One region of the Aeromonas sp. EU05-FHT14A05 genome, then DNA from elsewhere that is predicted to be linked to it. Evidence: predicted binding sites of a transcription regulator. Region 1 holds the regulator's gene; the other holds the start of a gene.

Evidence for each region. Region 1 encodes NrdR, which represses ribonucleotide reductase genes. Its sites were predicted from a motif close to CACNNTATANNGTG; they were not measured.
Region 2: the regulator NrdR is predicted to act here: its motif matches at 1,463-1,476, upstream of nrdA (class 1a ribonucleoside-diphosphate reductase subunit alpha).

The regions. Positions count from the first base shown of each region.
Region 1 is NZ_JBYTDH010000004.1:125,836-130,250, reverse strand. Features, by position in the region: gene AC3WR3_RS07750 (riboflavin synthase) at 1-348, opposite strand, end outside; gene ribD (bifunctional diaminohydroxyphosphoribosylaminopyrimidine deaminase/5-amino-6-(5-phosphoribosylamino)uracil reductase RibD) at 404-1,513, opposite strand; gene nrdR (transcriptional regulator NrdR) at 1,573-2,022, opposite strand; gene AC3WR3_RS07735 (hypothetical protein) at 2,169-2,597, opposite strand; gene glyA (serine hydroxymethyltransferase) at 2,706-3,959, opposite strand; gene AC3WR3_RS07725 (hypothetical protein) at 4,390-4,415, shown strand, end outside.
Region 2 is NZ_JBYTDH010000008.1:143,135-147,549, forward strand. Features, by position in the region: gene ubiG (bifunctional 2-polyprenyl-6-hydroxyphenol methylase/3-demethylubiquinol 3-O-methyltransferase UbiG) at 1-339, shown strand, start outside; gene AC3WR3_RS13310 (HAD family hydrolase) at 339-1,073, shown strand; gene nrdA (class 1a ribonucleoside-diphosphate reductase subunit alpha) at 1,574-3,841, shown strand; gene nrdB (class Ia ribonucleoside-diphosphate reductase subunit beta) at 3,925-4,415, shown strand, end outside.

The sequences.
Region 1 (4,415 bases):
GCCGCTGCTGGACTTGCTCTTCACCTCGCCGATGCCATCCACGTGGCCGGAGACCAGGTGGCCGCCGAGGCGGGAGCTCGGCATCAGCGCCTTCTCGAGGTTCATCGGATCCCCTACCTTGGCCTCGGCAAAGCCGGTGCGAGAGAGCGTCTCAAGGGAGACGTCGGCGGTGTAGCTCTTGTCCCCCAGGGCCACCACGGTCAGGCAGACGCCGTTGGTGGCGATGGAGTCGCCCAGCTTGACGTCGCCAAAGTCCAGGGTCGGCGCGTGGACGGTGAGGGCCATGTCATCCCCTTGGCGGCGCAGGGCGGCCAGGGTGCCCATGGCTTCGATAATTCCGGTAAACATGCAGATCACCTTGCTGATGACGGGGGCAGTGACTGCCCCCTTGAACATTGATAAATCAGGCTATTTTCGCTGTGATGCGAATATCCTGCCCCACCAGACGCACATCCTTGACAGTGAGCTTGGGGGCCTGGAACAGCCGGGTCAACTCCGGCAGGTGGAACAGGCCGCGCCCCTCATCCCCCAACAGCTTGGGAGCCTGATAGAGCACCAGCTCGTCCACCAGCCCCTTGGCCAGCAGGGCGCCGCACAGCCTGGGGCCCGCCTCCACCAGCACAGAGTTGATGTTCTGCTTGGCCAGCAGCATGAAGAGGCTCACCAGATCCAGCTTGCCATCCAGCAGCGGCAGGGTCAGCTGCTGCACCCAGGCAGGCCAGTCCCCGTCGACCTTGTGACGGGCCAGCAGCACAGGGCTCTCGCTCTGGAACAGGGGCAAGTCCGGAGTCAGCCGGTTCTGGGAATCGACGATGACCCGCAGCGGCTGGCGCAGGGTCTCTTTGGGATAAACGGCCTTGACCGAGGCCGGCAGCTCGTCCCAGCGCACGTTGAGGGAGGCGCCGTCGGCCAGCACCGTCTCGGCGCTGGAGAGCACCGCATCGTGGCGGGCACGCAGCCGCTGCACGTCCCGGCGCGCCTCCGGGGAGGTGATCCACTGGCTCTCGCCGCTCGCCATGGCGGTGCGACCGTCGAGGCTGGCGCCGAGCTTGACCGTCACCTGCGGGAAGGCGGTGCGCATCCGCTTGAAGAAGCCGGGGTTCAGCGCCTCGGCCTCGGCGCTGAGCAGGCCGAAGTCGGTCTTGATGCCCGCCTCGGAGAGCATGCGCAGCCCGCGCCCCCCTACCTGGGGATTGGGATCCACCATGGCGGCGACCACCCGGGTCACCCCGGCCTTGATCAGCGCCTCGGCACAGGGAGGGGTGCGACCGTGATGGGAGCAGGGCTCCAGGGTCACATAGGCGGTGGCGCCGCGAGCTTCTTCCCCGGCGGCATGCAGGGCATAGACCTCGGCATGGGGTTCACCGGCACGCTGGTGCCAGCCCTCCCCCACCACCACGCCGGCCTTCACCAGCACGGCGCCCACACAGGGATTGGGAGCCGTGGTGTAACGGCCGCGACGGGCCAGCTCGAGGGCCCGGCTCATCCATTGGTAATCATCTTGACTAAACATCTGGGCTCCCGTTCAACGCGATAAAATAGGGGTGCTAACGCAATCCGTGGGTGGCTGGCTTATTTCTCCAGCTTGGCGATCTCTTCGCCGAATTCGCGGATGTCCTCGAAGCTGCGATAGACGGAGGCGAAGCGGATATAGGCCACCTTGTCCAGGCTCTTGAGCTCATCCATCACCAGGTTGCCCACCAGCTGGGACGCGACTTCGCGCTCGCCGGTGGCACGCAGCCGGGACTTGATGTGATTGACCCCCTTTTCGATGGCCTCCATGCTCACCGGCCGCTTCTCCAGGGCCCGCAGTATGCCGGCCCGCAGCTTGTCTTCATTGAAGGGCTCGCGGGAGCCGTTGGACTTGATGACACGGGGCATCACCAGCTCGGCCATCTCGAAGGTGGTGAAGCGCTCGTGGCAGAGCAGGCATTCACGACGGCGGCGCACCTGATGGCCTTCTGCCACCAGACGGGAATCGATCACCTTGGTATCAACCGCACTACAGAAAGGGCAATGCATCGGACCTCCGGCGTTAACGGAAAAGGCACCTGCCCCGCGGGGTCAGGATCTTGGCCGGCCAGTGTAGCACGGCCATCCAAAGCCGGTAAAAGCCCAGAAAAAACAATGCCACCCACAGGTGGCATTGGGGCTGAAATGGCGCCGGTTCAGTCGTCGTAGGGCAACAGATCCGGATCGCAATCCACATAGTCGGGGGCCGGATCTTGCTCGAATTGCACCGCATCGATATGGGTATGGCCCTGCATCAGCGCCTTGCCCACCCTGTGCATGCCATCCATCACCCGGCCGGCGCTGTCCAGCAGGATGGGATAGGCGAGATCGGCGGCCTGCATCAGCTGGCAGTGCTCTACTATGCTGCGCACCGTGGGCTTCACGCTGCCATGCCCGTACCAGTGCTCGCTATCGAGCTCCGCGATCTGCGAGAGTGGCACGGCGCGCACCGGCAACCCGCGGCTCAGCCGCACCAGACGGCGCACATCCCAGGCCAGCAGGCCCTCGGGGCTTGGGCGAAAATGATACTGGGCGCGGATGGCAGAGATGAGTTCCTCATCACTGAGCGCGGTCTGATTTGGCATGGTGCCTCCTTTGTCGGTCGAATGAGTACAGCCCTATGGCAAGGCCGGAGCAGAAACAACAATGCCACCCTGGGGTGGCATTGTTTTTATACCAGAGTCTCTGGCGTATCAGGCATAAACCGGGAAACGGCGGCAGATGTCCAGCACCTTCTCGCGAACGGTGGCCAGCACGGCGTCGTTGTCGTGGTTGTCCAGCACGTCGCAGATCCAGTTGGCCAACTGGATGGACTCGGCTTCCTTGAAACCGCGGCGGGTGATGGCCGGGGTACCGATCCGCACACCTGAGGTGACGAACGGAGAGCGCGGGTCATTCGGCACCGAGTTCTTGTTGACGGTGATGTTGGCCTTGCCCAGTGCGGCGTCGGCGTCCTTACCGGTCAGCTCGCGGCCGATGAGGTCAACCAGCATCAGGTGGTTGTCGGTGCCGCCGGAGACGATCTTGTAGCCGCGCTCGATAAAGGTCGCAGCCATGGCCTTGGCGTTCTTGACGACCTGGGCCTGGTAGGTCTTGAACTCGGGCTCCAGCGCTTCCTTGAAGGCCACGGCCTTGCCGGCGATGACGTGCATCAGCGGGCCGCCCTGACCACCCGGGAAGACGGCGGAGTTCAGCTTCTTGTACAGATCTTCGTCGTCGGCGGCGGAGAGGATCAGACCACCGCGCGGACCGGCCAGGGTCTTGTGGGTGGTGGAGGTGACCACGTGGGCGTGGGGCACCGGGTTCGGGTAGACGCCAGCGGCAATCAGACCGGCCACGTGGGCCATGTCGACGAACAGGTAAGCACCGATCTTGTCGGCGATTTCACGCATGCGGGCCCAGTCGACGATGCCGGAGTAGGCGGAGAAGCCACCTATCATCATCTTCGGCTTGTGCTCGACCGCCAGACGTTCCATCTCGTCATAGTCGATCTTGCCGGACTCATCGATGCCGTAGGGGATGATGTTGTACAGCTTGCCGGAGAAGTTCACCGGAGAGCCGTGGGTCAGGTGACCACCGTGGGCCAGGTTCATGCCCAGCACGGTGTCGCCCGGCTGCAGCAGGGCCATGTAGACGGCGCTGTTGGCCTGGGAGCCGGAGTGCGGCTGCACGTTGGCATAGGTGGCACCAAACAGTTCCTTGGCGCGCTCGATGGCCAGGGTTTCGACCACGTCGACGTACTCGCAACCGCCGTAGTAACGCTTGGCCGGGTAGCCTTCGGCGTACTTGTTGGTCAACTGGGAGCCCTGGGCTTCCATGACGCGGGGGCTGGTGTAGTTCTCAGACGCGATCAGCTCGATATGTTCTTCCTGACGACGGGTTTCGTCTGTGATGGCCTGCCACAGCTCTGGATCATAGCCGGCGATGGTCATGTCACGTTTCAACATCCGTTTATCTCCTGAAAATCGTTTGCGCGATAGGTGAAGTGGGCCCGCGCATTGTAACGTGAGCTGGATCAAAGAGACAGTCCAACCACCCAAAAACTTGTTTATAAAATGTAAAATACGTCGCAATTTTCGAAGCCGGACACCCCTCTCTCCCCTTGCCTCTCGCGGGGCCGGCGCCCCTTCCGTCGGCTCGGCCCCTCCCGGGACGCCCGGCAATCCTGTCTGACCCGCCCCCTGAGTCCTCCCCTATGGAGGGCAAAAACCAGAGCCAGATCATGGATATAGCATTTACTAACAGATAACATCTTTAGACGGCACAGGGGCTGCGAAGCCTGGCGAGCGGCCATCGGCTGGCAACGGCAGGGCCCTTTGGCGCACAGGGTCGCACCAGAGCCCTGCATTTGCCTCTCTCACCACAAGGGGGAATTCCATGGATCATCTGATGCTGTTCGTGAT
Region 2 (4,415 bases), on a different contig from region 1:
CTGGAGCACGTGCCGGATCCCGCCTCCGTGCTGCGGGCCATCGCCACCCTGGTGCGCCCGGGGGGCAAGGTGTATGTCTCCACCATCAACCGCAACCCGAAAGCCTACCTGATGATGATCCTGGGGGCCGAGTACCTGCTGAAGATGGTGCCCAAGGGCACCCACGATCACAAGAAGTTCATCACCCCCGCCGAGCTGTGTCGCATGGGTGAAGCCGCGGGCCTCTTGGTGCGGGACATGAGCGGGGTGCACTACGCGCCGCTCTCCAACAGCTTCAAGCTCGGCAGGAACGTCGACGTCAACTACATGGTGGCCTTCGTGCGCCCGGAGTCAGTCTGATGAGCACCGACAAGGCGCCCCTGCGCTGCGTGCTGTTCGATCTGGACGGCACCCTGCTCGACACGGCCCCGGATCTCGGCGCCGCCGTCAACCATGTGCTGGTGAGCGAAGGCTTTGCCCCGCTGCCCGAGGCCATCATCCGCCAGACCACCTCCCACGGGGCCCTCGGTCTGCTCAAGGCGGGCCTGGGGGAGGATCTGCTGGAAGAGCTGGGGGCCACGCGCCTTCGCACCGCCCTGCTCGACCATTACGCCGCCAACCTCTGCGTCGGTACCCGTCCCTATGAAGGGATGCTGGATCTCATCGAATGGCTCGATGAGAAGAAGCTGCCCTGGGGCATAGTCACCAACAAGCCGGGCTTTCTCACCGAGCCGCTGCTGGCTGCCCTGCCCGAGCTTGCCAGCTGTGGCGTCACCGTCAGCGCCGACACCCTGCCGGTACGCAAGCCAGACCCCGCCCCCATGTTCTTTGCCTGCGAGCGGCTCGGGGTCGAGGCGGCCCAGTGCCTCTACGTGGGGGATCACGTGCGCGACATCGAGGCGGGGCGCAACGCCGGCATGCTTACCGCGGTGGCGGGCTGGGGCTATCTGAGCGATGACGAGGATACCGCCGACTGGGGCGCCGACTTGCACTTTGATACGGTACAGGCCCTGCACCACTGGCTGCGCTACGAGCTGACCCGAGTCAGCCCTGTTCCGCATGATGTTATAGATGGATCATCCGGGCAGCTTTAACGCCAGAAGGTTCCCAGATGAGCACGACGCTCACTCACCGGGCCGCACATTGGCAATGACAAGGGGCGCAGATGCGCCCCTTGTTTTGAGAAGATGACAAGTGCGCGCCTGCGGGGACAGGACAGCTTTTGACCCTGGCTGCACAAGGGATAACCAGGCTGAATTTGCTAGTAAAAACACCCCCTTTTCGCAAGCAAAAAAAGTTATTTAAATTTTCCATCTTCGATCATCGGACTTGCATTTGCCGGATCGGACGGATGAAAACCCACTCACTGTGAGCAGTCACTAACTCTGGCCCGAACACCCACAATTTATCCACAGCTAATGCGTTATCCACAGATTGCAATGCCGTGCCGACCTCACTATCTTGTAGTTCGAATTTAAAATAACACTATATCTTGTGATTCATGGCGCACTTCGCCCCCAGGCCACCCTACAGAAGGGAACCCTGGATGCTGGGCGCCATGGTTTTTCGGGAATCAACTAAAGGTCATCAGCCAATGAACTTGTTTGTGACGAAGCGTAACGGCCACAAAGAACCCATCGATCTGGATAAAATTCACCGCGTGCTCGACTGGGCCGCCGAGAAGCTCGACAACGTGTCGGTCTCCCAGGTGGAGCTCAAGTCCCACATCCAGTTCTATGACGGTATCCGTACCGCCGACATCCACGAAACCGTCATCAAGGCCGCTGCTGACCTGATCTCCGAACAGAGCCCGGATTACCAGTACATGGCCGCCCGCCTGGCCATCTTCCACCTGCGCAAGAAGGCCTACGGCCAGTTCGAGCCGCCCCACCTCTACCAGCACGTCGCCCGTCTGGTGGACATGGGCAAGTACGACAAGCACCTGCTGACCGACTATACCCAGGCCGAATTCGAGGAGCTCAACGCCCACCTCGACCACTGGCGTGACATGGACTTCTCCTACGCGGCGGTCAAGCAGCTGGAAGGCAAGTATCTGGTGCAGAACCGCGTCACCGGCGAAATTTACGAGAGCCCGCAGTTCCTCTACATCCTGGTGGCGGCCTGCCTCTTCTCCAAGTATCCGAAAGATACCCGTCTGGACTACATCAAGCGTTTCTACGATGCGGTCTCGACCTTCAAGATCTCCCTGCCCACCCCCATCATGAGCGGCGTGCGCACCCCGACCCGTCAGTTCAGCTCCTGCGTGCTGATCGAGTGCGATGACAGCCTGGATTCCATCAATGCCACCGCCAGCGCCATCGTCCGTTATGTCTCCCAGCGCGCCGGCATCGGCATCAACGCCGGACGCATCCGTGGTCTGGGCAGCCCCATCCGTGGCGGCGAAGCCTTCCACACCGGCTGCATCCCCTTCTACAAGTACTTCCAGACTGCCGTGAAGTGCTGCTCCCAGGGCGGCGTGCGCGGCGGTGCCGCCACCCTCTTCTACCCCCTGTGGCACACCGAGGTGGAGAGCCTGCTGGTACTGAAGAACAACCGCGGCGTGGAAGAGAACCGGGTCCGTCACATGGACTACGGGGTGCAGATCAACAAGCTGATGTACCAGCGCCTCATCAAGGGCGGCGACATCACATTGTTCTCCCCGTCCGATGCACCTGGCCTGTACGACGCCTTCTTCGCGGATCAGGACAAGTTCGAGCAGCTCTACGTCAAGTACGAGCAGGATCCGTCCATTCGCAAGAAGACCCTCAAGGCGGTGGATCTCTTCTCCCTGATGATGCAGGAGCGCGCCGGCACCGGTCGCATCTACATCCAGAACGTGGATCACTGCAACACCCACAGCCCGTTCGATCCGGCCGTGGCCCCGGTGCGCCAGTCCAACCTCTGCCTCGAGATTGCGCTGCCCACCAAGCCGCTCAACAACGTGGATGACGAAGAGGGCGAGATCGCCCTGTGCACCCTGTCTGCCTTCAACCTGGGTGCCATCGAGAAGCTGGAAGACCTGGAAGAGATGGCAGACCTCGCCGTGCGCGCCCTGGATGCCCTGCTCGACTATCAGGACTACCCCCTCAAGGCCGCGATGAAGGGCAGCATGAACCGCCGTACCCTGGGGATAGGCGTCATCAACTACGCCTACTACCTGGCCAAGAACGGTGCCCGCTACTCCGACGGTTCCGGTCTGGCCCTGACCCACCGCACCTTCGAGGCGATCCAGTACTACCTGCTGAAGGCCTCCGTGCAGCTGGCCCGCGAGTTCGGCCCCTGCCCGGCCTTCAACGAGACCACCTACGCCCAGGGGATCCTGCCCATAGATACCTATAAAAAGGATCTGGATGTGCTGTGCAACGAGCCGCTGCACCTCGACTGGGAAAGCCTGCGTGAAGAGATCAAGACAGTGGGTCTGCGCAACTCCACCCTGACCGCACTGATGCCAAGCGAGACCTCCAGCCAGATCTCCAACGCCACCAACGGCATAGAGCCGCCCCGTGGTCTGGTGTCGGTCAAGGCTTCCAAGGACGGCATCCTCAAGCAGGTGGTGCCCGAGTACCATCGCCTGAAGGATCAGTACGAACTGCTGTGGAAGCAGCCGAGCGTCGATGGCTACCTGCAGCTGGTCGGCATCATGCAGAAGTTTGTGGATCAGGCGATCTCCGCCAACACCAACTACGACCCGGCCCGTTTCGAAGGCAACAAGGTCCCGATGAAGCAGCTGCTCAAGGACTTGCTGACCGCCTACAAATACGGCCTCAAGACCCTGTACTATCACAACACCCGTGATGGTGCGGACGACGCCCAGACCGATCTGCAAGACGACGGTTGCGCCGGCGGGGCTTGTAAAATATAAGTCGCAGCACGATCTGATGAACCGGGCGGGAGCATGAAGCTCCCGCCCTCCTGTTTCCTCTCATTCAAGACATTCAAATCACCATGGCTTATTCAACTTTCTGCCAGACCCAGAACGACCAGCTCAAGGAGCCGATGTTCTTCGGCCAGTCGGTCAATGTGGCCCGTTATGATCAGCAAAAGCACGACATCTTCGAGCGGCTGATCGAGAAGCAACTCTCCTTCTTCTGGCGTCCGGAAGAGGTGGATGTGTCCCACGATCGCATCGACTACCAGGCCCTGCCGCCCCACGAGCAGCACATCTTCATCTCCAACCTGAAGTACCAGACCCTGCTGGACTCCATCCAGGGCCGCAGCCCGAACGTGGCGCTGCTGCCCCTGGTCTCCATCCCGGAGCTGGAGACCTGGATCGAGACCTGGGCCTTCTCCGAGACCATCCACTCTCGCTCCTACACCCACATCATTCGCAACATCGTCAACAACCCGGGACAGGTGTTCGACGACATCGTCACCAACGAGCAGATCCTGAAGCGCGCCGGCTCCATCAGCCACTTCTACGACGATCTGATCGAGGC